DNA from 2 places in the Cryobacterium sp. 10C3 genome. Region 2 is predicted to be linked to the other one. Evidence: predicted binding sites of a transcription regulator. Region 2 holds the regulator's gene; the other holds the start of a gene.
The links. Region 2 encodes LexA, which represses DNA repair genes until DNA is damaged. Its sites were predicted from a motif close to TCGAACANNTGTTCGA; they were not measured.

Region 1: a site for LexA is predicted at 12,462-12,477, ahead of RGU41_RS06395 (HNH endonuclease signature motif containing protein). Genes of this name have one in related genera too.

What each region holds. Positions count from the first base shown of each region.
Region 1 is NZ_JAVIWF010000002.1:1,209,813-1,224,108, reverse strand. Features, by position in the region: gene RGU41_RS06455 (D-alanyl-D-alanine carboxypeptidase) at 1-908, opposite strand, end outside; gene RGU41_RS06450 (TrmH family RNA methyltransferase) at 972-1,772, opposite strand; gene RGU41_RS06445 (Sir2 family NAD-dependent protein deacetylase) at 1,913-2,764, shown strand; gene RGU41_RS06440 (histidine phosphatase family protein) at 2,841-3,497, shown strand; gene RGU41_RS06435 (glycosyltransferase family 1 protein) at 3,485-4,570, opposite strand; gene RGU41_RS06430 (alpha/beta fold hydrolase) at 4,614-5,513, opposite strand; partial or broken gene RGU41_RS20770 (exonuclease domain-containing protein) at 5,595-5,888, shown strand; gene RGU41_RS20765 (hypothetical protein) at 5,999-6,280, shown strand; gene RGU41_RS06420 (type B 50S ribosomal protein L31) at 6,389-6,640, opposite strand; gene RGU41_RS06415 (ABC transporter ATP-binding protein) at 6,752-7,534, opposite strand; gene glgA (glycogen synthase) at 7,584-8,765, opposite strand; gene RGU41_RS06405 (glucose-1-phosphate adenylyltransferase) at 8,847-10,091, shown strand; gene serB (phosphoserine phosphatase SerB) at 10,088-10,735, shown strand; gene RGU41_RS06395 (HNH endonuclease signature motif containing protein) at 10,772-12,442, opposite strand; gene RGU41_RS06390 (zinc-binding dehydrogenase) at 12,618-13,601, opposite strand; partial or broken gene RGU41_RS06385 (SDR family oxidoreductase) at 13,622-14,259, opposite strand.
Region 2 is NZ_JAVIWF010000002.1:1,888,812-1,903,107, forward strand. Features, by position in the region: gene hisH (imidazole glycerol phosphate synthase subunit HisH) at 1-525, opposite strand, end outside; gene hisB (imidazoleglycerol-phosphate dehydratase HisB) at 522-1,160, opposite strand; gene RGU41_RS09835 (histidinol-phosphate transaminase) at 1,186-2,265, opposite strand; gene RGU41_RS09840 (LysM peptidoglycan-binding domain-containing protein) at 2,399-2,773, opposite strand; gene lexA (transcriptional repressor LexA) at 3,177-3,800, shown strand; gene metE (5-methyltetrahydropteroyltriglutamate--homocysteine S-methyltransferase) at 3,913-6,252, opposite strand; gene RGU41_RS09855 (methylenetetrahydrofolate reductase) at 6,426-7,022, opposite strand; partial or broken gene RGU41_RS09860 (methylenetetrahydrofolate reductase) at 7,124-7,414, opposite strand; gene hflX (GTPase HflX) at 7,620-9,170, opposite strand; partial or broken gene RGU41_RS09870 (class I SAM-dependent methyltransferase) at 9,212-9,834, shown strand; gene dapF (diaminopimelate epimerase) at 9,974-10,855, opposite strand; gene miaA (tRNA (adenosine(37)-N6)-dimethylallyltransferase MiaA) at 10,920-11,855, opposite strand; gene miaB (tRNA (N6-isopentenyl adenosine(37)-C2)-methylthiotransferase MiaB) at 11,830-13,596, opposite strand; gene RGU41_RS09890 (regulatory protein RecX) at 13,641-14,296, opposite strand, start outside.

The DNA of each region.
Region 1 (14,296 bases), 680 kb from region 2:
AGCCGCCCGATGTCGGCGTCGAGGGTGTCGTGGGTGGTCCCGCCGAGCAGGACCCCGACGAGGGTCACGGTCGTGTCTCCGACGGTGAAGTCCGCGGAGAAGAGCAGGCACGCGCCGGCTTCGTCCGTCGTCCCGGTCTTGATGCCGTCGACACCGTGCTCGCCGAGCATCTCGTTGGTGTTGGTCACCGTCCCGATCGTCGGCAGCGTGGCCGTCTTCTCCGAGACGATCGAGGCGAGCGCCGGGTTCTTCAGCACGAGTTTGCCGATCTCGACGAGGTCGGCCGGCGTGCTGGCGCTCAGCGGCGAAATCCCGCTCGTGTCCGCGATCGTGGTCCCGGTCAGGCCATGGTCGGTGAGCCAGGCCCTGGCGACCTTCAGATACGCGTCGACAGAACCGAACGCCCAGTTCGCGAGGGTGATGCTGTAGTTGTTCGCGGAGGGCAGCAGCATGCCCTCGAGGGCCTGGCGCTGGCTCAGCACCATCCCGGACACGACGGGGGCGACCGAGCCGTCCTGGGCGAGCACGTCGTAGTAGATCTGCACATCGGCGTCGGTGAACTTCACGTCGGGACCGGCCTCGGTGGCCGCGAGCGGCTTCGCCTCGAGCAGCACGAGGGAGGTGACCATCTTGGTGATGCTCGCGATCGGCACGGCGGCCTGGCTGCCGTTGGAGCCGAGCACCCCGTCGTAGCCCACGGCGCCGATCGCGCCCTCCCCGATTCCCGGCCATTTCATTGCCGTCGCCGGCTGGGTGAGCGCGGCAGGCTGCGTGAGCGTCGCCGCCGACGCTGGAAGTGCTGCGGCACTCGTTGTCGCGAAGTAGCCCCCGAGGAGGATCACGACGAGCAGGCCCCCGAGGACCGCGAATCGGCGACGCAGGATGGTGGAACGACTCGCGGAAGGCATCCGCTCACTTTACCGATCCACGGATAGGGAAACGCTGGACACCGCGGCGCGGCGCAGTCCCGGTCAGCGCAGCGCGTACAGTGCGACCGCGCTCGCGGATGCGACGTTGAGCGAGTCGACGCCGTGCAGCATCGGGATCGTGACGACCGTGTCCGCGACAGAGAGCGCCTGCCTGCTGAGCCCGTCGCCCTCGGCGCCGAGCACGATCGCGAGCCGCTCCGGCGGGTCGATCGCGAAGTCGTCGAGGCTCACCGCGTTGTCCGCGAGGGCGAGTGCTGCGAGGTGGAAGCCGGCTTCGTGCAGCAGAGGAACGGCTTCGTCCCACTCGGGGAGCCGGGTCCAGGGCACCTGAAGCACCGTGCCCATGCTCACGCGCACGCTGCGCCGGTAGAGCGGGTCGGCGCAGCGCGGGGTGATCAGAACGGCGTCGGCGCCGAGTCCGGCGACCGAGCGGAAGATAGCGCCGACGTTGGTGTGGTCGACGATGTCCTCGAGGATCACGATCCGGCGGGCGCCCCTGACCAGATCGGACACCGGCGCGAGCACGGGTCGGTGCATCGCGGCGAGTGCCCCCCTGTGCAGGTTGTACCCGGTCAGTTCTTCGAGCACGGATGCCGCGCCGACGTAGATCGGCACGTCCGGCCAGTCGGCGAGCAGTTCGAGGGCGTCGGGCAGCCACTGCTCCTGCAGGAGCACCGAGCGGGGGCGATGTCCGGCCTCGAGGGCGCGCGCGATGACCTTGGTCGACTCGGCGATGTACAGGCCGCCCGCCGGTTCGGACTTCCGCCGGAGTGCGACATCCGTGAGCTGGGAGTAGTCGGCAAGACCGGGAAGGTCGAGGGAGTCGATGGGGATGATCTGCACGGTGATTTGCCTTTCGAAGGAGAACACGTCCAGACTGCCAGTTGTCTCACCCGGTCACGTACTCGAGGTCACGTACCCGTGTTCTGTAACAAGGACGAAAACTGGCCAGCTTAGACTCGGAGTGGACAGGACGGAGCGTTATGACCACCGAGACGATTCCCGTCGCGGGCGAGGTTTCGGCCGACACCCTTGACACGGTCGCCGAACTCCTGCGCGGAAAGCGTGCTGCGGTGCTGACCGGCGCCGGGCTCAGCACGGATTCGGGCATCCCCGACTATCGGGGGAAGGGCGCGCCGGTCCGCACCCCGATGAACTATCAGACCTTCATCGACGACCCCAGGGCCCGGGTCAGGTACTGGGCGGGCAGCCACCTCGGCTGGCGTCGGTTCCGCGCAGCTGAGCCGAACCTCGGGCACCGTTCGCTCGTCGCCCTCGAGGCCCATGGTGTCATCTCCGGCGTGATCACCCAGAACGTCGACGGGCTGCACACCAGGGCCGGTTCCCGCCACGTCGTCGACCTGCATGGCTCGATGGATCTCGTCGTCTGCCTCGGCTGCGGCCAGGCCTTCGACAGGGAGAGCATCGCGGCCCGCCTCGAAGCCGACAACCCGTCCCTGCGGCGGCCGGACTCCGCCCGTCTCGCACCGGACGGTGACGCCGACGTCACCGACCTCACGGGCTTCGTCATCCCCGCGTGCACGGTCTGCGGCGGGATGCTCAAACCCAACGTGGTCTTCTTCGGCGAGCTCGTGCCGACGGTCAAGTTCGTCGAGGCCACCGCCCTCGTCGCCGGGGCCCAGGCGCTCATCGTCGCCGGATCGTCTCTCGCGGTGAATTCGGGCATCCGACTGCTCGAACAGGCCCGCCGGCGCAAACTGCCGATTATCGTCATCAATCGGGGCGTGACCAAGGGAGACGCGCGCGCACTGGTTAAGCTGGAAGCCGGCACCTCCGAGGTGCTGGCCGGGCTCGCCGAACGCCTCACGGGGTAGAGGAGGTCCTGGTCGCCAGACGGGACAGCGCCAGACAGGACAGCGCAGACAGGGGCCACGCGAGACCATGCACCGGTTGCAGACCAGGCTTTCGATCGTCCGACACGGCCAGACCGACTGGAACCTCGCCACCCGGATCCAGGGCCGCACCGACATCCCGCTGAACTCGACGGGACGGGCCCAGGCCGCCGAGACCGGCCTGCGGCTCCTCAAGCGCAGCCGCGCGGGGTTGGCGCCCAGCCTCGACGGCGGCCTGACCGAGAGCTCCGCCGCCTGGGAGAAGATCGTCTCGAGCCCGCTCGACCGGGCCGCGGAAACCGCCCGCATCATCGCGGGGGAACTCGGCCTGCCGCGGCCGGAGATCATCGACGACCTCACCGAGCGTCACCACGGCCACATCGAGGGCCTCACGTTCGCAGAACGGCAGCGCCAGTTCCCGAACGGGATGCCGGTGCCCGGCCTCGAGTCGCGCCAACAGGTCCTCGACAGGGTGCTTCCGGCCCTCGGCCGCGTGGCCGAGGAGTTCCCGGGTGACGCGGTACTCGTGGTCTGCCACGGCGGCGTGATCGGAACCCTGATCCGCTACCTGACCGCCGGCGTGCGCCCGCACCCCGACGAGATCATCGCCAACGGATCCGTCCACGACTTCCTCTGGACCGACGGCCGGCTCGAGCTCGAGCACTTCGACGCGACGATCCGCGGTTTAGCGGAGAACACGCACTACTCGGGCTGAGCGGTCTCCCGGATCGCGCGGAGCAGGATCTGCGCGGAGTCCGCCCAGTTGTACCGGGCGGCCTGGTCGATGGCGAGCCCTGAGCGCTTCGCCCACTCCCCCGGTTCGTCGAGCTGGTGCACGGCAGCCGCGAGCCCCCCGGCGTCGCGCGGTTCGAAGTAGAGCGCGGCCTCACCGCCGATCTCCCGGAAGATCGGAATGTCGCTCACGACGACCGGGATCCCGAGGCTCATCGCTTCGACGAGGGGGATCCCGAAGCCCTCGTCGAGGGACGCGGTCACCAGGGCCGTCGCCGAATCGAGCAGGGACACGTACTCCGCGTCGGAGACGCCGTCGTGGAAAACGATCCGCGCTCCGGGGGCGAGCCCCTGCAGGCGGGCCTTCTCCGTGTCACCGATCCGGCTGAGCAGGTGCAGGTCATGGCCGGGAAGGTCAGCGAGGGCGCGCACGAGCGTGTCGACGTTCTTGTACGGCATGAACGAGCCCATGTAGACGAGGCTGCCCGTTGCCGGCCCGGTGCGACGCACGCCCGTCCCTGCGCCTGCCGCCTCGCCGAGGGCACCGGCGGCGTTGGGGACGACCGTGATGGGCTTGCGGGTGAGGCGGTGCTTCAGCATGAGTGCCCGTGTCGTCTCGGAGACCGTGACGACGCCGTCAGCGCGGTTCAGCAGCATCCGCTGGGGCCACCAGGACAGGTGGTAGAACCGCCAGAGCAGCCGGATGAAGGCGGGCAGGTCGCGCGGGGGTGTGCGGTTGCGATAGTAGATCAGGTCGTGGACGGTGAGCAGCAGTCTGTAGTTGCGGCCCCACGAACCCATGGTCTGCATCGGGCTGAAGACGACGTCGGGGTGCAGCCGGTTGACGCGGAGGGCGACGAGGGGCTCGCGGATGCTCGTGGGCGCGTTCACGAGCTGCCACGGGAGCGCGGGGAGCATCGCGAGTTGCCTGTGGTCGCTGATGAGCATCGTCACGGCGTGCAGCCGGCTCAGCTCGGTGACGAGTTCGGAGGTGTAGCGGCTGATGCCGTCGTGCCGGTCGAACCGGGTGTAGCGGCAGTCGAAAACGATCCTCATGCTGTCAACTCGATCCTGCTGGGGCCGATCATGCCGGGGCCGATCATGCCGACGCCGCCTCGTCGAGGAAGCGGCGCAGCTGTTCTGCCGCTTCGGCGGGAACTTCGTAGTGGATGAGGTGCCCGACGTTGGGGATGACATAGAGACGGGCGTCCGGGAACAGCGCGCGCAGCCGGTACTGGGCCTCGACGGGGGTGATGTCGTCCTTGTCCGCCGCGATCAGCAGGGTGCGTTGCGGAATGCGCGCGGCGAATTCACTCACGTCGCTTCCGACGGACGCGCGGAAGGCTTCGAGCACGACCCGGCGATCGGAGAAGGCGGAGAAATACCGGTCGTGCTGGTTGTGGATCCAGCGGCGCAGGGCGGGGTCACGGGTCTTGGCCATCGCGATGCTCATCACCCGCACGATGACGCGGTTGCGGAGCAGGGCGAAGCCGAGCCGCTCCGGTAGGGCGGCCGCTGACCAGTAGTAGAACACCGCGAGGCGGGTGAGGATTCCGCGGGGACCGGACAGGGCCGGCGCCGCGATCGGGTTGACGAGCACGACGACATCCGCGGGCAGTCCGCCCGCGACGGCGGAGGCCACGATGATCGAGCCGAACGAGTGCCCGAGGATCACGGTGCGCCCGGTCGGGGCGACCGCCGAGACGAAGCCCCTGAGCCACTCCGAGTAGCCGGGCACGTCGTGTCCCAGGGTCGTGAGCGCCGCCGATTCGCCGAAGCCTGGCAGGTCTGGCGAGAGGATGCGATACCCCGCGAGCTGGGCGACGACGGGCTCGAGGCCGTGGTGGTCGCCGCGGAAGCCGTGCACCATCACGATCGTCGTCGTCGCTGCGGGATCCCCGTACTCCCAGTAGCGGGTGTCGGTCCCGAGCACCGGGACGGTGTGGACGCTCACCGGGATCCGGGCGAGCTGGGCGTCGTATGGCGAAGGAACAATCATCCCCTCCAGTTTACGCAGGACGCGCGCGACGGAGCGGCGTCGACGCCCGGGGATGTCGGCGGTCGGCCCTAGGCTGGCCCCATGAGCAACTGGAGTGACACCCTCGCCGTCTTCGACCTCGAAACGACCGGAATCGACGTGGAGACGAGTCGCATCGTCTCGGCGACGGTGGCCGTGATCGATGTCTCAGGGGCCGTCGTCGAGCGCATCGACTGGCTGCTCGACCCCGGCATCGAGATCCCCGAGCAGGCGACCAACGTGCACGGCATCACGACGGCCCAGGCCGTTGCGAACGGGCGCGCCGCCGGCGAAGGTGTCACCGAGATCGTCGCGACCATCCGGGAACTGCTCAGCAGGGGCCTTCCGATCGTGGCATACAACGCGCCGTACGACCTCTCCCTGCTCAACCGGGAGGCCATCCGCTACGGGGTCGCACCACTCGTGTCGCCCTCCCCGTCGTCGACCCGCTGGTCATCGACAAGCAGGTGGACCGCTACCGCAAGGGCAAGCGCACCCTCGAGGTCACGAGCGCCTACTACGGGGTGTCCCTCGACGACGCCCATGACGCCGGTGCGGACGCGATCGCCGCGGGCAGGGTCGCCCAGGCCATCGCGAAGGCCCACGTCGCCGTGCTGCCGGGCACGGTCGCCGAACTGCACGAGCTGCAGGTGCAGTGGTCCATGCAGCAGGCCGAGCGCTTCCAGGACTACATGCGCCGCGAACGCGACCCGAAGTTCGTCGCGAGCGGCGCGTGGCCCGAGCGGTAACGCGAGCAGCACCGCAGGCATCCGCGCGGGGTACGGAACGCGGGGTACAGAAAAGGCGAGCAGCCGTGGCTGCTCGCCTTTCGTGTATCGCGCTCGAGTGCGTCGGTCTTATTTGCCGAAGCCCTTGTAGCGGGAGTTGAACTTCTCCACGCGTCCGGCGGAGTCCATGATGCGCTGCTTGCCTGTGTAGAACGGGTGCGACTCAGAGGAGATTTCCACGTCGATGACGGGGTAGGTGGATCCGTCTTCCCACTCGATCGTCTTGGCGCTCGAGACCGTCGAACGAGTCAGGAAGGTCGCACCCGACGCGAGGTCGCGGAAGACCACGGGGGCATATGTGGGGTGGATGTCAGACTTCATGAAAACTTCCTTATATGAGTTGCGCCGGTCCGGACCGGATGGCCCGGGGAACGGCGGCAGGAAAAGTTACACGGCCCGAGGACCGACTGTCGAGTCTAGCAGAAGCGAACGTCAGGCCGCACGGGCCGTGAAGCGACCGGCGTCCTCGCTCAGGCCGATCGGCAGGCCGAACGTTTCGGTGAGGGTGTCCGCCGTCAGAGACTCCGCGAAGGGGCCGGCCGAAACGACGCGTCCACCAGAGAGAAGCAGGGCGTGGGTGAAGCCGAGGGGGATCTCTTCGACGTGATGGGTGACCATGATGATGGCCGGTGAACTCTGCTCGAGGGCATAACCGCCGAGCAGGCGCAGGAGTTCTTCGCGGGCGCCGAGGTCGAGGCTCGCCGCCGGTTCGTCGAGCAGGAGCAGTTCGGGGTCGGTCATGATCGATCTGGCGATCTGCACTCGCTTCTGTTCACCGTCGCTCAGGGTTCCGAAGGTGCGATCGGCGAGGTGGTCGAGGCGCCATTCCTGGAGGACACGCTGGGCGCGGCGCTCGTCGATGGCCTCATATTCCTCGGTCCAGCGACCGGTCACCGAATACGCGGCGGTCATGACGACGTCGATCACCTTTTCACCCGCCGGAACCTTCCGGGCGAGCGCGGTCGACGCGAAGCCGATGCGCGGACGCAGCTCGAACAGGTCGGTGCCGCCGATCGGCTCCTCGAGCACCTCGGCTGTGCCCCGGGTGGGGTGCAGCATCGCGGCGGCGATCTGGAGGAGCGTGGTCTTTCCAGCGCCGTTCGGGCCGAGGATCACCCAGCGCTGATCGTCATCAACACTCCAGTTCACTGAGTCGAGGATGGTTGTGCCAGCCCGGACGACGGAGACGTCGGTGAATTGAAGAACGTTGACCATGCATCCATGTTATCTGCCGTCGCCGAGGCGTCGGCACGCCGGGCGGGGCTCAGAGCAACCCGGCGTAGATCTCCCGGGTGCTCGTGGCGATCTGGCTCCAGCTGAACTTTTCCTCTGCCCTGATCCGGCCGGCCCTGCCCATTTCCGCGGCACGATCGGGGTCTGAGACGACCTCCAGGAGGGTGCGGGCGAGGTCGGCGACGAAACGGTCAGGGTCGATCGGCGTGCCGGTGCCATCACTGACCTGGTCGATGGGCACGAGTCGTCCGGTGACCCCGTCGTCGACGACCTCGGGGATGCCGCCGGTCGCCGAACCGACAACCGGGAGGCCGCACGCCATCGCCTCGAGGTTCACGATGCCGAGAGGCTCGTAGACCGAGGGACAGACGAAGACGGTGCCGGCCGTCAGGACGGCGGAGAGGTCGTGCTGGGACAGGTGTTCCGGAATCCACACGACCCCGGTGCGCTCGGCCTGGAGCGCCCTGACTCCAGCGGTCACCTCGGCCATGATTTCTGCGGTGTCCGGTGCCCCGGCGCAGAGCACGAGCTGGACCTCAGGCGGGAGAGACGCTGCGGCACGGAGAAGATACGGGAGTCCCTTCTGCCGGGTGATCCGTCCGACGAACACGACAGAGGGTCGGGTCGGGTCGATGCCGAGCGAACGGACGATGTCCTCGTCCGCGGTCGGCTTCCAGGCCTCGAGGTCGATGCCGTTGTAGACGACGTGCACCCGGGACTCGTCGAGTGCCGGATAGCTGCGGAGGATATCCGCCCGCATTCCCCCGCTGACGGCGATGACGGCATCCGCTGCCTCGAAGGCCGTGCGTTCGATCCAGCTCGAGACCCGGTAGCCTCCGCCGAGTTGTTCGGCCTTCCACGGCCGGAGCGGCTCCAGGCTGTGTGCAGTGACGACGTGCGGGACGCCGTGCAGGAGCTTGGCGAGGTGCCCTGCGCCGTTGGCGTACCAGGTGTGCGAGTGCACGATGTCGGTGCCCGCGGCGTCCTGGGCCATCAACAGGTCGACGCCGAGTGTCGACAGGGCGCCGTTCGCCGTCGCAAGCTCGGCTGGGACGCCGTATGCGAAGGTATTCGGTTCGTCGCGCGGCGAACCGAAGCAGCGCACCACGACGTCGATGTCGGTACGGAGGGCCTTGACGAGCTCAGCGACGTGCACGCCGGCCCCGCCGTAAACCTCTGGTGGATATTCCTTGGTCAACAGATCGACTCGCATGAAAGTAAAACTAGCGCAGCATCGCATCCGACACACCGTTTTCGGGTGGCCACAGGCCCCGGATGCCCTTACTGTAAAGACATGGCATCGAAGAAGATCTTTGGAATCGTACTCGCTGGTGGCGAGGGCAAACGACTGATGCCGTTGACGGAGGACCGCGCAAAGCCGGCCGTTCCGTTCGGCGGCAACTACCGGCTCATCGACTTCGCACTGTCCAACCTGATCAATTCCGGGTTGACCCAGATCGTCGTCCTGACGCAGTACAAGTCGCACAGCCTCGACCGTCACGTCTCCCAGACCTGGCACGTCTCCGGCGGCTTGTTCAACTCATACATCGCGTCCGTGCCCGCGCAGCAGCGCCTCGGCAAGCGCTGGTTCTCCGGCTCCGCGGACGCAATCCTGCAGAGCCTCAACCTGATCCACGACGAGAAGCCCGACATCGTCGTCGTGGTCGGCGCCGACCACGTCTACCGCATGGACTTCAGCCAGATGATCGCGGCCCACATCGCCTCGGGGGCACAGGCGACGGTCGCTGCGATCCGCCAGCCGATCGGCCTCGCCGACCAGTTCGGCGTCATCGAGGTCGACGGGGCCACTCCGGACCACATCCGGGAGTTCCGCGAGAAGCCGAAGGACGCGATCGGCCTCGCCGACGCGCCGCACGAGGTGTTCGCCTCGATGGGCAACTACGTCTTCAACGCCGACGCCCTGATCGAGGCCGTGCTGCGTGACGGAGAACGCACCGACTCGAGCCACGACATGGGCGGGGACATCATTCCCGACTTCGTGTCCCGCGGCGAAGCCGGTGTCTACGACCTCCAGCGCAACGAGGTACCGGGCTCCACCGATCGCGACCGGTACTACTGGCGCGATGTGGGAACCATCGACTCCTTCTTCGAGGCACACCAGGACCTGATCAGCGCGCTCCCGGTCTTCAACCTCTACAACCAGAAGTGGCCGATCTTCAGCCAGCAGCTCAACTCGCCGCCGGCCAAGTTCGTCCGTGACGGGCGTGGTTCGCTCGGCACGATGATCGACTCGATCGTGTCCCTCGGCTGCGTCATCTCCGGCGCCCACATCGAGCGCAGTGTGCTCGGGCCGTGGGTGGCCATCGATTCCGGCGCCCACATCGCGGACTCGATTCTCTTCGACCGGGTGCAGATCCTGCCCGGCGCGACCGTCCGTCGGGCCATCCTCGACAAGAACGTCGTCGTCGCCGCCGGAGCCTCCGTCGGTGTCGACAGGGACCGTGACCTCGCGCGCGGCTTCAGCGTCACCGAGTCCGGCATCACCGTCGTCGGCAAGGGCGTGCACGTACACCCGTGACCCGTCCCACTCGTTTCCTTGTCGTCCTCGATTCCGATTCCACCCTGATTGAAAACGAAGTGATCGAGCTCCTGGCGGATGCTGCGGGCTCGCTCGAACTCGTCGCTGCGGTGACCGAGCAGGCCATGCGCGGTGAGATCGACTTCGCCGAGAGCCTCCGTGCCCGGGTGAAGACCCTCGCCGGGCTGCCGGAGAGCGTCTTCACCGACGTCGGGCTCCTGGTGCGCCCGACTCCGGGCGTGCACGAGCTCATCGCCGGACTGCATGCCCACGGCAGCAGAATCGGGGTCGTCTCCGGCGGTTTCCACGAAGTGCTCGATCCGCTCGCGGAGAGCCTCGGCATCGACCACTGGCGAGCCAACCGGCTCGAAGTCGTCGGCGGCCACCTCACCGGCAACCTCGTCGGGCCGATCATCGACGCAACCGCGAAGGCGGATACCCTCCAGGAGTGGGCGGCGGAACTCGGCGTCGCGCTCCCCCAGACCGTCGCCGTCGGCGACGGAGCGAACGACCTGAAGATGATGCACGTCGCGGGTCTCGGCATCGCGTTCAACGCGAAGCCTCTCGTGCGGGCACAGGCGGATGTCGCGATCGACATCTGCGACCTCAGCCAGGTCCTGCCCATCCTCGGCCTCCGCGGCTAGCACTTCCACTACAGGCGCCGCCGTGTCCGGTGGACTCTAGTCGCGTCTGGGTGGTCCGGTGAGGACCTGGTGGGCGCGGTGCCTGTTCGGTGGCCGCCAGAGTCGTTGCGGATCGATCAACCCAGGGGCCCGCACTTGCGGTGAGCCCTTCACCATGCGGATCTCCCACCCGGAGGTATCGATGCTGTGGTGATGGAACCAGCAGAGTAAGACCCCGTTGTCGACGGTCGTCGGGCCGTCCTTCGCCCAGGGCTTCACATGGTGCACTTCGGCCCAGTGCGCCGGGGCGTTGCACCCGGGGATGATGCAGCCGCCGTCCCGGGCGGTGATCGCCCGGCGCTGGGCCCGGTTGAAGTACCGTCGTTCCGGCCCGAGCTTGAGCACTTCGTTGTTCGCCCCGAAGAGGACCCCTTGGAAGCCGCCGTCACAGATGCGCTGGTGCACCGTCTTGAGCGACACGGGGGCCTCGACCCCGTCGACCCACCCCACCCCGACCCCCGAGGCGAGGTCCGCAGCGTTCACGTGCACCATCACCGTCGGGGCGGACCCGCCCATGCTGGGCGTGTCCTCGTCGCGGGCCGCGTGCTCGAACAACGCCCGGAGGATGTCGGCGCGTTTCTCCCCACTCGTGCGGGTATCCGCCCGGCGCTCCCGGAGCTCTGCCTCGATCACGTCCAGATCCGGGCCCGTGTCGCTCTCGCCGTCCGCGGTCTCGGCGCCGGGGATCATCTGCCCCGAATCCATCAGCGCCTGCTCCTCGGCGGTGGGGAACGCCGGGCGGGCGTGGAAGCTGAGGAAGGCGTCGAAGAGGGTGTTCATCACCCCGAACAGTTCCGGTGTCACTCCGCCCTTCACCGGGTACAACCCGTTCTTGAGTTGTCCGAAGCCGATGTTGGACTTCGCCTCGAACAGGTCCTCGGTCGGGAGGACCCCGTCGGGGTCCAGGGCCGCCTGCCACTGCGCGACCATGCCCCGGATCAGGTCCGTCGTCACCGGCACACCTGCCCCGGCCAAATCCTCGGTCTCCGGGGTGATCAGCCCCGCCGCCGTGGCGACCAGGGCCCGCTCCGCCGTCAACAGGTCATCCGGCGCCACCCGGTGACTGATCACCTGCAACCCCGCCACGATCAACTCCGCCGTCTCCACCCCGATCTCCCCCGCTGCCAGGGCGGCCCCGACGGTCGGGAACAAGGGCGGCAACCAGCTGCTCCCGCCGCACGGCCGCGGCAACACCGCGTCGCCAAGCTTCGTGCGCCGCTTCACCTCCCGGGCCGACACCCGCGTCACCCGGGTGAGGACATCCCACGGGCCCGTGCAGCCCATCCGCCAGGCCAGGCCCTCGCGGCCGAGGACCCGGGCCCGCCGGTCCACATCCGTCGCCGTGCTCACCCTGGCCGCGTCCACTGTCCGCCCGATCGCCTCCACGGTGCTCAGCGCCGTGACCGCTTCTGTGTCGCTGAGCAGCCCGACCGGGATCGCGGCCAGGGCCTCGGCGAGAACCGCCTGGGCCTCGGCGAGACGGGCGACAGCATCCGCATGCACCGACGGCACCGACCCGGCCAGACCCTCCGCGCCCTCCGCGCCCTCGAAACCCTCGACAACCGCAACCGGATGGGCCGACTCGACACCTGCGATGGGCTGATCTCCCGCGACCCCGGAACCGGGTGTCTGCGGGGTGTGTGACTGGGGATCGGAAGCTCCTGCCATACCCCGATTCTACCCCGAATCGAACACGAATGCGAGACTTACTCACATAATTTCAGGCTTCTCATTCCGAGTTTCACACCTGGAAACGAGGGTACCGACCCCTGGCGGACGCTGTGCATGTGACCGGCGCCGTTCGCCAGCGGTGTGACGATCCGTCCGACCTCAGTCGGGGAGTTCAGCGCGGAAGGACGACGAGTTTTCCGCCGGCGGTACCGGCCTCCATGTCGCGGTGGGCCTGCACGATCTCATCGAGCCTGTAGACACGGCCGAGCGGGACGCGCGCGTGACCGGCTGCGACGGCGTCGAGGAAGGCCTGCAACTCCGCTGATGTCAGGTCTGCGGCCTCTCCGGAATACGCGGTGAGGCGCACTCCGTTGGGAAGCCAGTCCATCGGGTAGAACTCGTCGATCGTCCAGGTGTCGGAGAGCATCCCGGTGAAGCAGACGGTGCCTCCGGCTCGCACCGCTCGGAGGGTGTCGCGCAGGACGTTGACGCCGACGAGCTCGACGGCTCCGTCGACACCGCCAGGCACGATCTCCCGCACCCGGCGCGCGACCTCGCCATCGTCGATGATGACGTGGTCGGCGCCTGCAGCCTCGAGCAGGCCGACGCTCGAGGGATTCCGCGTGGTCGAAAGCACCCGCATCCCGCGCAGCGCGCCGAGGGTGGCCAGCGCGAGGCCGACAGAGGACGTTCCGCCGCGGATGAGCAGGCTCTGGCCGTCGGCGGCCTGCAGCCCGACACGCAGCGACCCCGCCGCGGTCTGCAGCATCTCGGGCACGGCACCGAGCACGTCCCAGCCGAGTCCGCTGGTGAAGGGCACGACGATCGCGGCCGGCACCGACACGTATTCGGCGTAACCGCCGTCGAAGGAGCGGCCCATGCCGCCCATCATCGCGGCCACCTGGGCGCCGACGGGATACTCCCCACCCGGGGCATCCGCTATCGTTCCGACCGCTTCGATCCCAGGAATGCGCGGAAACGAGCCGGTCGACGCGACACCGGAACGGAAGTGGAGTTCGGACCGGTTGAGCCCGAAGGCCTCAACCCGGATCAGCACCCATCCGGGTCGCGGCGTCGGCATCGGCACGTCACGGACGCGCAGAACACCGGGGTCACCAGGCCCGTCGACGACAACCGCCCGCATTGTCGCCGTCATTGTCGGTCTCATGGCGGAGGTCAGTGACCCATTCCGAGTCCGCCGTCGACCGGGATCACGGCGCCGGAGATGTAACCGGCGTCGTCGCCCGCGAGCCACGTGACGACCTTGGCGACCTCGGCGGGGAAGCGAAGCGTCCTGCCGGGATGTTCTTCTTGTATTCGGCCTGGACGGCCTCGGAAAGCTCCGCGGTCATCTCGGTCTCGATGAAGCCGGGTGCGACGACGTTCGCAGTGATGCCGCGGGCGCCGAGCTCGCGGGTGACCGAGCGGGCGAGCCCGACGAGCCCGCTCTTGGAGGCGGAGTAGTTGACCTGCCCGGCGGAACCGTAGAGGCCGACCACGCTCGAGATGAGCACGATCCGGCCGAACCTGGCCTTGAGCATGCCCTTGGATGCGCGCTTGACGACGCGGAAGGCACCGCTCAGGTTCGTGTCGATGACGGAGGTGAAGTCGTCTTCCGTCATCCGCATCAGAAGGGTGTCTTTGGTGATGCCGGCGTTGGCCACGACCACTTCAACCGGTCCGAGGGACGCTTCGATCTCGGTGAACGCGGCGTCGATCGATGCGGCGTCGGTGACGTCGGCACGTACCGTGAGGCTGCCCTCTGGGCCGGACCCGGAGCGGGCCGTGACCGCGACGCGATGGCCCTGGCGCACGAATTCTTCGGCGATGGCAAAGCCGATCCCACGGTTG
Region 2 (14,296 bases):
GAGGAACGGTCCGCCGTGTTCCGCCCAGGTGAGCCGGGGCCGCGGGAACGGCGGCGTGACCTCGAGCGTCCACTCCTGGGCGGCGAAGGAGTGCACGAAGTAGAACCGCTCGTCCTCGATGCCGGCGAAGAGGCGCGAGTCCGGGTCGGGGGTGACGGTGTTCCAGCCCATGTGCGGCAGGATCTTGGCGGGCAACTGGGCGACGGTGCCGGGCCATTCGCCGAGTCCCTCGGTGTCCGAGCCGCGTTCGACGCCGTGCTCGAACAGGACCTGCATGCCGACGCAGATGCCGAGCACCGGCCGTCCCCCGGCGATGCGGCGGTCGACGATCTCGTCGCCGCGCACGGCGGTGAGGGCGCTCATCACGGCGCTGAACGCTCCGACGCCGGGCACGACGAGGCCGGAAGCCTCGAGGGCGGTGCGGCGGTCGCTCGTCAGGGTCACGTCGGCGCCGGCGAGTTCGAGGGCTTTGACGGCCGAGTGCACGTTGCCGGTGCCGTAGTCGAAGACGACGACGCTCGTCACAGGGCGCCCTTGGTCGAGGGGATGCCGGAGACGAGCGGGTCGTAGGCCTTGGCCTGACGGAAGGCGCGGGCGAAGGCCTTGAATTCGGCCTCGGCGATGTGGTGCGGGTCACGGCCGCCGAGCACGGTGACGTGCACGGTGAGGGCCGCGTTGAATGCGATCGCCTCGAAGACGTGGCGCACCATCGAGCCGGTGAAGTGTCCGCCGATGAGGTGGAACTCGAAGCCGGCAGGCTCCCCGGTGTGCACGAGGTACGGGCGGCCGGAGATGTCGACGACAGCCTGGGCGAGGGCGTCGTCGAGGGGCACGAGCGCGTCGCCGTAGCGGGAGATGCCGGACTTGTCTCCGAGCGCCTGCCGGATGGCGAGTCCGAGCACGATGGCGACGTCTTCGACGGTGTGGTGCACGTCGATCTCGATGTCCCCCGACGCGCGCACGGTGAGGTCGGTCAGCGAGTGCTTGGCGAACGCGGTGAGCATGTGGTCGTAGAACGGCACCGAGGTGTGGATGTCGGAGACGCCGGTGCCGTCGAGGTTGATCGTCAGGTCGATGCTCGACTCGCTCGTCTCCCGCTGCAGGTGCGCGATGCGGGCCTGTGCGGTCGATGACTGTGCGGCCGGTGACTGTGAGCTCATGCGGCTAGTTTATTGGCCCGGGCGGTTACGCGTGGCCCAGTGCTTCGAGGGCGTCGAGGAATACGCTCGTCTCGCGCTCGGTGCCGGCCGTGACCCGCAGGTGGCCGGGGATCCCGACGTCGCGCACGAGGATGCCCTCGGCGAGCAGCGCCTCGAAGGTTCCGCGCGGGTCGGAGACCCCGCCGAACAGCACGAAATTGCTCCAGCTCCGCAAGGGGCGGTAGCCCAGCCGGTGCAGCTCGGTGACGAGGCGGTCGCGCTGGCCGCGGATGTCGTCGACCATGCGCAGCATCTCCGGCGTGTGCGCGAAAGCGGCGACGGCCGCGGCCTGGGTCAGCGCGGAGAGGTGGTACGGCAGGCGCACGAGCCGCAGCGCATCCGTCACGGCCGGGTCGGCGGCGAGGTAGCCCACCCGGGCCCCGGCGAATGCGAAGGCCTTGCTCATCGTGCGGGAGACCAGCAGGCGTTCCCTGCCGGGCAGCAGGGTGAGAGCGGATGCCGTTCCCACCGGAGCGAATTCGGCGTAGGCCTCGTCGACGACCACGATGCCGTCACAGGCGTCGTAGACGGCGGCGATCACGTCGAGAGAGAGCGGGGTGCCGGTCGGGTTGTTCGGGGAGCACAGGAAGACGAGGTCGGGATTGACCCGGTTGACCCAGTCGACGGCGCGTTCCGGGGTGAGTTCGAAGTCGGCGTCGCGGTCACCGGCGACCCAGCGGGTTCCGGTTCCCGAGGCGAGCAACGGGTACATCGAATAGGTGGGGGCGAAACCGAGGAGGGTGCGTCCCGGCCCGCCGAAGGCCTGCAGCACCTGCTGGAGAACCTCGTTGGAGCCGTTGGCCGCCCAGATGTTCTGACGGGTGAGACCGTGTCCGAGGTAGCGGGCCATCGCCTCGCGCAGTTCCGTGAATTCCCGGTCCGGGTACCGGTTGATCCCCCGGATAGCGGCGGCCAGTGCTGCGGCGATGTCGACGGCCACGTCCTCGGGGATGCCGTGGGTGTTCTCATTCACGTTGAGCGCGACCGGCACGTGCAGCTGCGGCGCCCCATAGGGAGTGAGCCCGCGAAGATTGTCGCGGAGAGGCAGGTCGTTGAGACTGGTCACTCCCCCCATGTTACCGATGGGCCTCAGCACCGGCGGGTCATATTGCCCGTGGTTCAGTATTTGGCTTGCTCAGTACTCCGGTGGTTCAGTATCCGGCTTGCTCACTGTCCGGCTTGCTCAGTATCCGGCTTGCTCAGTATTCGGCAGGGAGAGCCAAGCGCTGGCCCGGCTGCACGCTCTCGGAGGGCAGCTGGTTCAGGTTGACGATCTCGGCGATGACCTCGCGCGGATCGGCAGAAGGGGCGATGCGCTCGGCAAGCTGCCACAACGACTGGCCCGACTGGATCGTGACGTAGTCGAAGGTCGTCGCACTTCCACCCGCGTCGGCGCTCATGCCGCTGCCGCTCAAGGTGCTGCCGTCTGCGGCGGCGAGGCCGCCGTTGAGGGCGAGGGCAAGCGCGCCGACGACGAGGGGGACGCCGGCGATCGCGGTCAGCACGGCACGACCGCGCCGGGTGATGCGCAGCCGGGTGTGCGCCCCCGGGACCAGCTCGATTGTTGTGCTCATGTCTGCCTCCTGTGTATTCGTATCCGGCTCTCGGCCGGGAGAGCCGGATACGAAGCTATGTTCCGAATATATATTCGATTGTTCGAACAATCAAGACTTTCTCCGGTTATTATTGGGGTGAAGTACACGACACACTCGAATGAATGTCTGCACTTCGCCCCAGGCTGGTTACAGTTTCGATTGACTGGTGTGAACTCAACCAGCGACCACTGACATTCGGATACGGTCGCCTCACGGCATCCACCGGGGCGACCGCCCGCCACCGTCCACCGCCACCGACAGGAGCGACATCGTGACCCAGGACAGCGTGACCCCGGACAGCGTGACCCCGTTCGCCGGCAGTTCCCCCGAGCGCGGCGGAACACGTCGGAGGAAGAGCCTCAGCGACAAGCAGCGCGCGATCATGGACGTGATCCAGCGCTCTGTCGGCCAGCGCGGCTATCCGCCGAGCATGCGGGAGATCGGTGACGCCGTGGGCCTGTCGTCGCTGTCGAGCGTCACCCACCAGCTCAACCAGCTCCAGCTGAGCGGCTACCTGCGCAGGGACCCGAACCGGCCCCGGGCGCTCGAGGTCCTGATCGAGCTGCCGCAGTCGCCGGAGGACACCGCGGCCGGCGCCGCCGAGAACTTCCAGCAGGGTACCCCGGTGGGCGACGCGGCAATGGTGCCGCTCGTCGGGCGGATCGCGGCCGGTGTTCCGATCATGGCCGACCAGCAGGTCGACGAGATCTTCCCGCTCCCGCGCCAGCTCGTCGGCAAGGGCGAGCTGTTCATGCTCAAGGTCGTCGGCGAATCGATGATCGACGCCGCGATCATGGACGGCGACTGGGTCGTCGTCCGCCAGCAGAAGACCGCGGAGAACGGCGAGATCGTCGCCGCGATGCTCGATGGCGAGGCGACGGTGAAGGTCTTCCGGCAGCGTGACGGCCACACCTGGCTGCTGCCGAGGAACACCAACTTCGAGCCGATCCTCGGTGACCACGCCGAGATCCTCGGCAAGATCGTCGCCGTCCTGCGTTCCCTGTAGCTCCCTGTAGATCCCCCGTGCGCGCCAACTGCGCCGCTTCGCGCCAGGCAAGCCTGGCGCGAAGCGGCGCAAACGGCGCGTCGCGCGCGGCGGGTGTTCGCCGCGAGGAGGATCAGGCGAGGGCGGGCACGCCTGCGGCGAGGCGGGCGCGCACGATGCGGGTCGCCTCGATCATGTTTCCGAGAGACTCGACCGTCTCCGCGTAGCCGCGGGTCTTGAGCCCGCAATCCGGGTTCACCCAGACCTGACCGGCCGGGATGGCGGCGACGGCACGGTCGAGCAGCTCCGTCAGCTCGGCAACGCCCGGCACCCGCGGTGAGTGGATGTCGTAGACGCCCGGGCCGATGCCGTGGTCGAAGCCATTGGCCTGAATGTCCGTCACGACCTCCATCCGGGAGCGGGCCGCCTCGATGCTCGTCACGTCGGCGTCGAGAGCGCGGATCGCCTCGAGCACGACACCGAACTCGGAGTAGCAGAGGTGGGTGTGGATCTGGGTGGCGTCCCGCACCCCGGCGGTCGCGAGCCGGAACGAGCCGACGGACCAGTCGAGGTAGTCTGCGTGGCCGGCCTTCTTGAGCGGAAGCAGTTCGCGCAGGGCCGGCTCGTCGACCTGGATGATGCCGATTCCGGCGGCCTCGAGGTCGGCGATCTCGTCGCGGAGGGCGAGGGCGACCTGGCGCGCCGTCTCGCCGAGGGGCTCGTCGTCGCGCACGAAGGACCAGGCGAGGATGGTGACCGGGCCGGTCAGCATGCCCTTGACCGGCTTCGCCGTCAGCCCCTGCGTGTAGGTCGACCAGTCGACGGTGATCGGCTTCGGGCGGGAGACATCGCCCCACAGGATGGACGGGCGGGTGCAGCGGCTGCCGTAGGACTGGACCCAGCCGTTCTCGGTGACCGCGAAGCCGTCGAGGTTCTCGGCGAAGTACTGCACCATGTCGTTGCGCTCGGGTTCGCCGTGCACGAGCACGTCGAGGCCGATCTCCTCCTGCAGGGCGACGACCCTGGCGATCTCCGCGCGCATCAGGTCGCGGTATTCGGCGTCGCTGAGCACTCCGGTGAGGAAACGGGCGCGGGCACGGCGGATCTCCCCGGTCTGCGGGAAGGAGCCGATGGTCGTCGTCGGCAGGAAGGGCAGCGCGAGTGCGGCCTCCTGGGCGGCGAGCCTGTCGGCGTAAACCCCTCGGCTGTACGAGGCGTCGGTGAGCTCCGCGGCACGGGCCCTCACGGCACCGTCGCGGACGCCGGGGGCGGCGCTGCGGGAGGCGAGTGCGCCGGTCGCAGCGTCCAGTTCGGCGCTGATGGCCTCCCGTCCGTCGGCCAGGCCGCGGGCGAGGGTCACAACCTGGCCGACTTTCTCGTCGGCGAATGCGAGCCAGCTCACGAGTTCGGCGCCGAGCGCGGTCTCGTCCGCGACGGTGTGCGGGACGTGCTGGAGGCTCGTCGAGGTCGAGACGGCGATCCGCGGCGACAGTGCGCCGGCCCCGGTGACCTGAGCGAAGGCATCCGCCAGGTCACCGCGCCAGATGTTGTGCCCGTCGATGACACCGGCGACGAGGGTCTTCCCGTCCAGCCCTGGGGCGGTCTCGGGGAGCGTGCCGCGGACGAGATCAAGGCCGATGGCCTCGATCGGTGCGCCGGCGAGCACGGGCAGGGCGTCGTCGAGGCTGCCGTAGGGGGCAGCGACGAAGATCGCCGGACGCTGGGCGAGGTGCCCGAGGGTCCCGTACGCCCACTGCACGGCGCTGAGGGTCTCGGCGCGGGGCACGTGGATGCTCTCGCTGACGAGGCCGGGTTCGTCGAGCTGCACCCACTCGGCACCGGCGTCGGCGAGGCGCTGCAGCAGGGTCGCGTACACCGGAATGAGGTCATCGAGCCGGTCGAGGGGCTCGAAGCCCGCAGGGGCTTCGTCGCTCGGCTTGCTGAGCAGCAGGAACGTGACCGGGCCGACGATGACGGGCCGGGTCAGGAAGCCGGCGGCGCGTGCCTCCTCGAATTCGCGCACGATCCGGTCGCTCGAGAGGGAGAACTCCGTTTCCGGCCCGATCTCGGGCACGAGGTAGTGGTAGTTCGAGTCGAACCACTTGGTCATCTCGAGCGGGAGGCTGTCCCCCTCGCCGCGGGCGAGGGTGAAGTATCCGGCGAGGTCGATGTGCCCGTCGGCGTCGACGAGTCCGGCGAAGCGGGCGGGCACGGCGCCGACCGTGCAGAGCGCGTCGAGCATCTGGTCGTAGTAGGAGAACGACTCCGGGATGGCGGAGTCGGTGCGGCCGAGGCCGAGGGCGGCGAGGCGGTCGCGGGTGGCCTGACGGAGTCCGGCCGCGGCGGCCTCGAGTTCGACGGCGCTCGATGTGCCGGCCCAGAAGGATTCGACGGCCTTCTTGAGTTCTCGGCGCGGGCCGATGCGCGGATAGCCGAGGATCGTGCCTGCGGGGAACGGGGCAGTGCTGGTCATAACGTTTCCTTTGCGGTTGGGCGGTGCAGCGGATGCTGGCGGGTGGTGTGTGGGGCGGATGCCGCGGCGTGCAGGGTGCTTTCGGGCGCGACGGAAATCCGAGGCGCCCGTACGGCGTTCGGTGGAGCGGGAGCGGCGCTGGCGACCGGGGCGGGGCGGGGCGCCAGGCCGGGTTACACGATCGTGGGCAGTGCCGTCGGTGTCCGGACCGGAGCCGGCGCGCCGAGCAGGCCGCAGCCGTCGAGCACCTCCAGTACGGTCTCGTGCTGATTGAAGGCGTAGAGGTGCAGACCGGGCGCTCCCCCGGCGATCACCTGGCTGGCGAGGTCGACGGCGTGCTGGATGCCGATCTCACGCTGTCCTTCCTTGGTCGGTTCGATCTCGAGCCGGATGGACAGGTCTGCCGGCATCTGCTCACCGGAGAGTTCGATGATCCGCCGCAGCCTGGCCGGGCTGGTCACCGGCATGATGCCGGGCAGGATCGGGAAGAGCACTCCGGCTTCCCTGGCGCGCTGGACGAAGCTCAGGAAGTGGTCGGCGTGGAAGAAGAGCTGGGTGATGCCGAGGTTCGCGCCCGCGGCCTGCTTGGCGAGCAGGGTGTCGATATCCTGCGCCGAGGAACGTGACCGGGGGTGGCCGTTCGGGAACGCCGCAACGGCGATCCGCACCTTCTCGTGGCCGGGCTTGACGGCGCGTGCGGCGGGGATACCGGGGATGATCGTCTCGCGGTACGGGGACTTCTCGGCCTGAACCCGGTGGATGAGCTGCACGAGTTCGGCGGCGCTGCCGAAGTCGCCGAGGAACGCCTCGCCCTCCTTCGTGCCTGCCGGGGGTCGCCGCGGAGGGCGAGGAAGCTGCGCACTCCGGCGTCGAGGAATTCGCGGATCAGCCGGTTCGCCTCGTCGTGGGTGGAGCCGACGCAGGTGAGGTGGGCCATCGCTTCGACGTTCGTCGTGCGGAGGATGCGGCTGAGAACGTCGAGCGAGGAGCGGCGTGAGGATCCGTTGGCCCCGTAGGTGACCGAGAGGAAGTCGGGGCCCGCCGCTGCGAGATGGTCGATCGTCGTCGCGAGAGCGGATGCTGCGGCATCCGTCTTCGGCGGATACAGCTCGAACGAAAAGGGGATGCGCCGTGTGCGGGCGGAGTCCGTTGGAGTGGACATTCATTCCTCATTCGACAGTAGCCAGTGTGTGCACTGAATGGCCGGGCGGCCGCGGACCGCCAGAAAGCCCTGGCGGGTGTTCGCGGGCGGGTGCCGGGCTCGGCTGTCGCTCCATGCCGGCGGAAGAAATCCGTCGGCAACGATTGAAGAAAACTCTAGCAATCCCTTAATCGGATTGCACGAGTGTGACCGTTCGTTACCTGGTTCAGCTTGCGACGGCGGGCACGGCGGCCGCCGGTGCGACGGCGAACGGTGCGAACTGGGACTGGATCTCCGTCGTGACGAGGGCGCGCACCCGGGTGCCGGTTTCGGCGTAGTCCGTCGTGAGCACCGTGCCCTGGGCGTGCAGCATCGCGATCAGGTCGCCACGCTCGTAGGGAATGAGCAGGTCGAGTTCGATGGACGGGCGCGGAAGCAGTCCGGCGATCGCGGCGAGCACCTCGTCGACGCCCTCACCCGTGCGGGTGGAGACGAAGATGCCCTTCGGCCAGAGGCCGCGCAGCACGAGACGATCGTCGTCCGTGACGAGGTCGCTCTTGTTGAAGACGACGAGCTCAGGGATCTCCCGGGCGCCGACCTCACCGATGACCTCGCGGACCGTCGCGAGCTGGCTCGCCGGGTCGGGGTGGGAGGCGTCGACGACGTGCACGATGACGTCGGCGTCGGCGACCTCTTCAAGGGTCGACCGGAAGGCCTCGACGAGTTGGTGCGGCAGGTTGCGGACGAAGCCGACGGTGTCGGTCAGCGTGTACAGCCGGCCGTCGCTCGTTGTCGACTTCCGGACGGTCGCGTCGAGCGTGGCGAAGAGGGAGTTCTCGACGAGCACGCCGGCGCGCGTGATCCGGTTGAGCAGGCTCGACTTGCCCGCGTTGGTGTAGCCGACGATGGCGACGGAGGGCACGGCGTTGCGCTTGCGGTTGGCGCGCTTGGCCTCGCGGGCCGGCTTCATGGCCAGGATCTGCTTGCGCAGCCGGGACATCCGGGTGTGGATGCGACGACGGTCGAGTTCGATCTTCGTCTCGCCGGGGCCGCGGGAACCCATTCCGGCACCGGTTCCGCCGACCTGGCCACCGGCCTGGCGCGACATGGAGTCACCCCAGCCGCGGAGGCGGGGCAGCAGGTATTCGAGCTGGGCGAGTTCGACCTGCGCCTTGCCCTCCCTGCTCTTGGCGTGCTGGCTGAAGATGTCGAGGATCGTGGCGGTGCGGTCGATGACCTTGACCTTGACGACGTCCTCGAGGGCGCGTCGCTGGCTGGGCGCGAGTTCGGTGTCGGCGATGACGGTGTCGGCGCCGAGCGCCTTGACGATGCCGGCGAGTTCCTGCGCTTTGCCCTTGCCGAGGTAGGTGCTCGTGTCCGGGGTGGCGCGGCGCTGCATGAGGCCGTCGAGCACGGTGGCGCCCGCGGTCTCGGCGAGGGCAGCGAGTTCGCGCATGGAGTTCTCGGCGTCCGCGACAGTGCCCTGGGTGTAGAGGCCGATCAGGATGACGTTCTCGAGGCGCAGCTGCCGGTATTCGACCTCGGTGACGTCCTCGAGCTCGGTGGAGAGGCTGGGAACGCGGCGGAGGGCGTTGCGGTCTTCGCGGTCGAGCTGGGCGCCGTCATGGCCGTCATCGTGTTCGTCGGAGCGGGGCTCGGCGTCGAGGGCCTGGGCGCTCCCGCTGCGGAACAGGGAGTAGCCGGCGGCCTTGGAATCGGCACTGGCAAGGACCCGTGCCACAACGTCGTCGTCCGGGGTTTCAACTGGTTCAATCATTCCTTTAACCTTACTTCCTCGAAGAGCGGTAGGTTCCCTCTATGCCCTCCGACCATTACTTCACCCCTGCCCCCGACAGCAAGCTCAGGCTGCAGCAGGTGACCGTGCACCTGGGCGGTCAGGCGCGGGAGGTCACGACCGCCAATTCGGTGTTCAGTCCCGACCACATCGACACGGGTACCAAGGTGCTCCTCGAGAACACGCCGGCGCCGCCGCCGGGGGCGACTTCCTCGACCTCGGCTGCGGCTGGGGTCCGATCAGCTTCCACCTCGCGCTCGCTTCGCCGCGCGCCACGATCTGGGCGGTCGACGTCAACGAGCGCGCCCTCGACCTCGTACGGCTGAATGCCGAGAAGCTCGGGCTGACGAACATCACGGCCGTCACACCCGACCAGGTTCCCTCGCACGTGCAGTTCCGCACGATCTGGTCGAACCCGCCGATCCGGGTCGGCAAGAACGAGCTGCACAACCTGCTGAGTAGCTGGCTACCGCGCCTCGAGCCCGATTCGGATGCCTGGCTCGTCGTGCAGCGCAACCTCGGGTCCGATTCCCTGCAGCGCTGGCTCGACGGCGAACTCCCCCACGACTTCGCGGTCTCCCGCTTCGCGATCAGCAAGGGCTTCCGGGTCCTCCGCGTCAAGCGCCACGGCGACCCCACCCTCTAACCGCGAGAGCACTCCCCCGCTGAGCCCGCGCCCGCAAGGTTCCGCGAGAGCGGAGATATGGCCCTTTCGCGGACCGCGAAGGGGCCATATTCGTACTCTCGCGGCAGGGACGGGCGAATCCCCGACCTGGGGGCCTTGGTCAGTTGAGGCGGAAGACGCCGTCGTAGACGAGCTCGGCCGGCCCGGAGAGCGCGACGTGCTCGCCGTCCTCTGCAGGGAACATCCGCACGCCGAGCGTGCCGCCGGTCACCTCGACGCGCCACTGGTTCGGGGCTCCCGCGCCCGCCCAGTGCCGGGTCGCGAGGGCGGCCGCTGCGGCTCCCGTGCCGCAGGAGAGCGTCTCGCCGCTGCCGCGTTCGTGGACGCGCATCCGGATGTGTCCGACGCCGTCGACGACCAGGGGGTCGCCCGGCACCACGAATTCGACGTTGGCCCCGTCGGCCGGTTCGGGGTCGAGCTGCGGGATGTAGCCGAGGTCCGCGCTCTCGAGTTCACCGAGGTCCGCGAGGGCGACCACGACGTGCGGGTTGCCGACGTTGATCCCGAGACCGGGCCGGGCGACGGCGAGGTTCCTGGCACGGACGAGCGGTTCGCCGCCGTCGAGCCGCCAGCGGCCCAGGTCGACCTGGTAGCCCGCAGCGTTCCGCTGCACGTCACGGACGCCCGCGCGCGTTCCGACGACGAGGGTGTCCCCGCCGGGCACGTCGGCGAGGCCCTGTTCGGCGAGGAACCGGGCGTAGACACGGATGCCGTTGCCGCACATCTCGGAGAGCGTCCCGTCGGCGTTCCAGTAGTCCATGAACCACTCGGCCTGGTCGTCCTCCGCGAGGGCTGGGGCGCCGGCCTCGAGGCTGCGCGAGCGGACCGCGCGGATGATGCCGTCGGCGCCGATGCCGAAGCGGCGGTCGCAGATCGCGCGGATCTGCGCCGGGGTCAGCTCGATCTCCCCGTCCGGATCGGCGAACAACACGAAGTCGTTGCCCGTGCCCTGGCCCTTGGTGAAGTTGAGATCGATGCCCATCAGACCAGTGTAGGGAGCAGACCGGGCACCACAGACCCACACTCCCCGTCGAATCGGTTCCGGGTCAGAGGTGCGAGCGGGCAGCCTCGACGCGGTCGGGGGCGTCGTAGTCGATCCAGTGCGTGTCCTGTGAGCGCTTGAACCAGCTGACCTGCCTGCGCGCGTAGCGACGGGTGAGCTGTTGGGTCTGCTCGATCGCCTCGGCCTGGCTGAGCCGGCCGCTGAGCTGGCCGAGCGCCTGCGCGTAGCCGATGGCGCGGCTCGCGGTCACCCCGGTTTCGAGGCCGGCCGGGATGAGGCCCCGCACCTCGTCAAGGAGACCGCCGGCCCACATCCGGTCGACACGGGCATCGAGGCGCGCGGTGAGTTCCTCGCGCGGCGCCCTCAGGCCGAGGGTCACGGCCGGACGCCAGTACACGGGCTCCCCCGGTAGGGCGGCGAGGTGCGGCGCTCCGGTGAGTTCGACGACCTCGAGCGCGCGCACGAGGCGGCGGCCGTTGCTCGCGCCGATCCGGGAGGCGGCGCCGGGGTCGACGACCTTCAGGCGCGCATAGAGGACGCCGGGGCCCTGCTCGACCAGGTCGGCCTCGAGCCGGGCGCGCAGTACCGGGTCGGTCGCCGGGAACTGGAAGTCGAAGACCACGGAGGAGACGTAGAGCCCGGATCCGCCGACGAGGATGGGCACGGCCCCGCGGGCGGCGATGTCCTCGATCGACGAACGGGCCTCGGTCTGGTAACGGGCGACCGCGGCCTCGTCGGTCACGGCGAGCACGTCGAGCAGGTGGTGCGGGATCCCCCGCTGCTCGTCGGCTCCAAGCTTGGCGGTGCCGATGTCCATGCCGCGATAGAGCTGCATGGCGTCGGCGTTGACGATTTCGGCCGGGGTGCCCTCTGCCCTGAGGCTCTCGGCGAGGTCGAGCGAGAGCTCGCTCTTGCCGGTGCCGGTCGGTCCGACGATGACGACAAGCACCCGGTTAGCGCTCACCGTCGTCGACGGCATAGATCGGTACCGTCGAGCTGGCATTGACCGCCGGGATCCGGCCGGAAGCGGTCGGAACGGCGGGCACCGGAGCAGGGCCCTGGGCCGCGGCGGAGGCCGCAACAGGATGCGGCGTGGCAGAGTGCGGCGTGGCAGAGTGCGGCGTGGCAGAGTGCGGCGTGGCAGAGTGCGGCGTGGCAGAGTGCGGCGTGGCGTGCGGGGCCGCGGGACGAAGGCCGAGCGTGGGCATCCCGAGCGAGACGGAACCAGCAGCGGAGGTGCCGGCGTGGCTCGGCACGCCGCAGGCATCCGCCTCGGCACGGTCCCAGGCGTCGCCGGCCGTGGTCCGGCGGATGCGCAGCGGCGCCCCGTCCGGGGAGTCGGCGATGAGGTGGAACGGTGCGGCCTGGGTCACCGTCACCGTGACGAGGTCCCCGGGACGCGGGCGCTCCGAACCGTCCGGCACGTCGAAGTGCACGAGGCGGCTGTCGGGCGCACGCCCGCTCATCCGATGGGTGTCCGAGTCCTTGCGGCCCTCCCCGTTCGCGACGAGCAGTTCGAGCTCCCGGCCGATCACGGCCTGGTTCTCTTCCCACGAGATGCGTTCCTGAAGCACTGCGAGGCGCTCGTACCGATCCTGGACGATCTCCTTGGGCACCTGGTCGGCCATCTCCGCGGCCGGTGTGCCCGGGCGGATCGAGTACTGGAAGGTGAAGGCCGTCGCGAACCGTGCCCGTTCGACGACACGGAGGGTCTCCTGGAAGTCCTCCTCCGTCTCGCCGGGGAAGCCGACGATGATGTCGGTGCTGATCGCCGCATCGGGCATCCGCGCACGAACCCGGTCGAGGATTCCGAGGAAACGCTCGGATCGGTAGGACCGGCGCATGGCTTTGAGCACCCGGTCGGAACCGGACTGCAGCGGCATGTGCAACTGCGGCATCACGGCGGGAGTGTCGGCCATGGCCTCGATGACGTCGTCGGTGAACGCGGCGGGGTGCGGGCTCGTGAAGCGGATGCGCTCGAGTCCCTCGATCTTCCCGGCGGCGCGGAGAAGTTTGCCGAAGGCGAGGCGGTCGCCGAATTCGACGCCGTAGGAGTTGACGTTCTGGCCGAGCAGCGTGACCTCGATGGCTCCGTCGTCGACGAGGGCCTGGATCTCGGCGAGGATCTCGCCCGGCCGACGGTCCTTCTCCTTGCCACGCAGGGCGGGGACGATGCAGAAGGTGCAGGTGTTGTTGCAGCCGACGGAGATGGAGACCCAGCCGCTGTAGCTCGAGTCGCGCTTGGTCGGCAGTGTCGAGGGGAAGGTCTCGAGGGCGTCGAGGATCTCGAGCTGGGCCTCGCCGTTGTGCCGGGCGCGTTCGAGCAGGCTCGGCAGCGCACCCATGTTGTGGGTTCCGAAGACGACGTCGACCCACGGCGCCTTCCCAAGGATGACGTCCTTGTCCTTCTGGGCGAGGCAGCCGCCGACGGCGATCTGCATGCCCGCGTGGCGCCGTTTGATCGACGCGAGCTGGCCGAGGTTGCCGTAGAGCTTGTTGTCGGCGTTCTCGCGCACCGCGCAGGTGTTGAGGACGACGATGTCGGCTTCGGCCCCGTCGGCGGGAACGTACCCGGCCGCCTCGAGGGAACCGCTCAGCCGTTCGGAGTCGTGCACGTTCATCTGGCAGCCGAAGGTGCGCACCTCATAGGTGCGTGCCCGGCCGTCGTCGTCGCGGGCCGCCGGCGACGGGGCGATCAGGGTCTTCATGCTCAGGGTCATAGTGACTCCAGTTTACGCGACCGCGCCGGACCTTCCCGATTCGGCTACTGGAACCGCACGCCGGACGAGCCGCCGCCGTTGCGCGAGTCGAGCGCGGCCTGGACCGCTTCGCGCACGACCGAGGACGGGTAACCCTTGCGCATCAGAAATGCATTGAGCCGGCGATCGATGGTGCGATCGTCGAGGCGGCCCAGCTGCTGCACGCGCTTGATCGCGACCTCGATGGCCCGTTCGGTCTCGTCGTCGGGCATGGCGTCGAGCGTCTCCGCGATGAGCTCCTTGTCGAGGCCGCGGCGGCGCATCTCGGCCTGGACGCCGGAGCGCCCAAGGCCCTTGCGCTCGTGCTGGCTGTAAACGATCTGCTCGGCGAGCTTCGCTTCGTCGAGATAGTCGAGGCGGATGAACCGTTCGACGATCTCTTCGATCTCGCTCTCCGGAAGGTCGAGTCCGACGAGCACGCCGCGGGCCTCGGAGATGGACAACGAGCGACCGCGAAGCCGCTGCAGGAGGACCTGCTCGGCGTGTTCGCTGTCCGGGTCGACGGCGTGGTCGAGGTCTCCGGTATCGACCGCACCCGAGGCGACCCCGCCGGAGTCAACCTCGGAGACGTCCCCGGCAGAGGAGGATGCCTGGGCGCCCGGCAGGTAGCTCACCGTCGCGAGAGTGCCCCGACGCTTGGCCGGGGCTCCGGTGGCCGCCG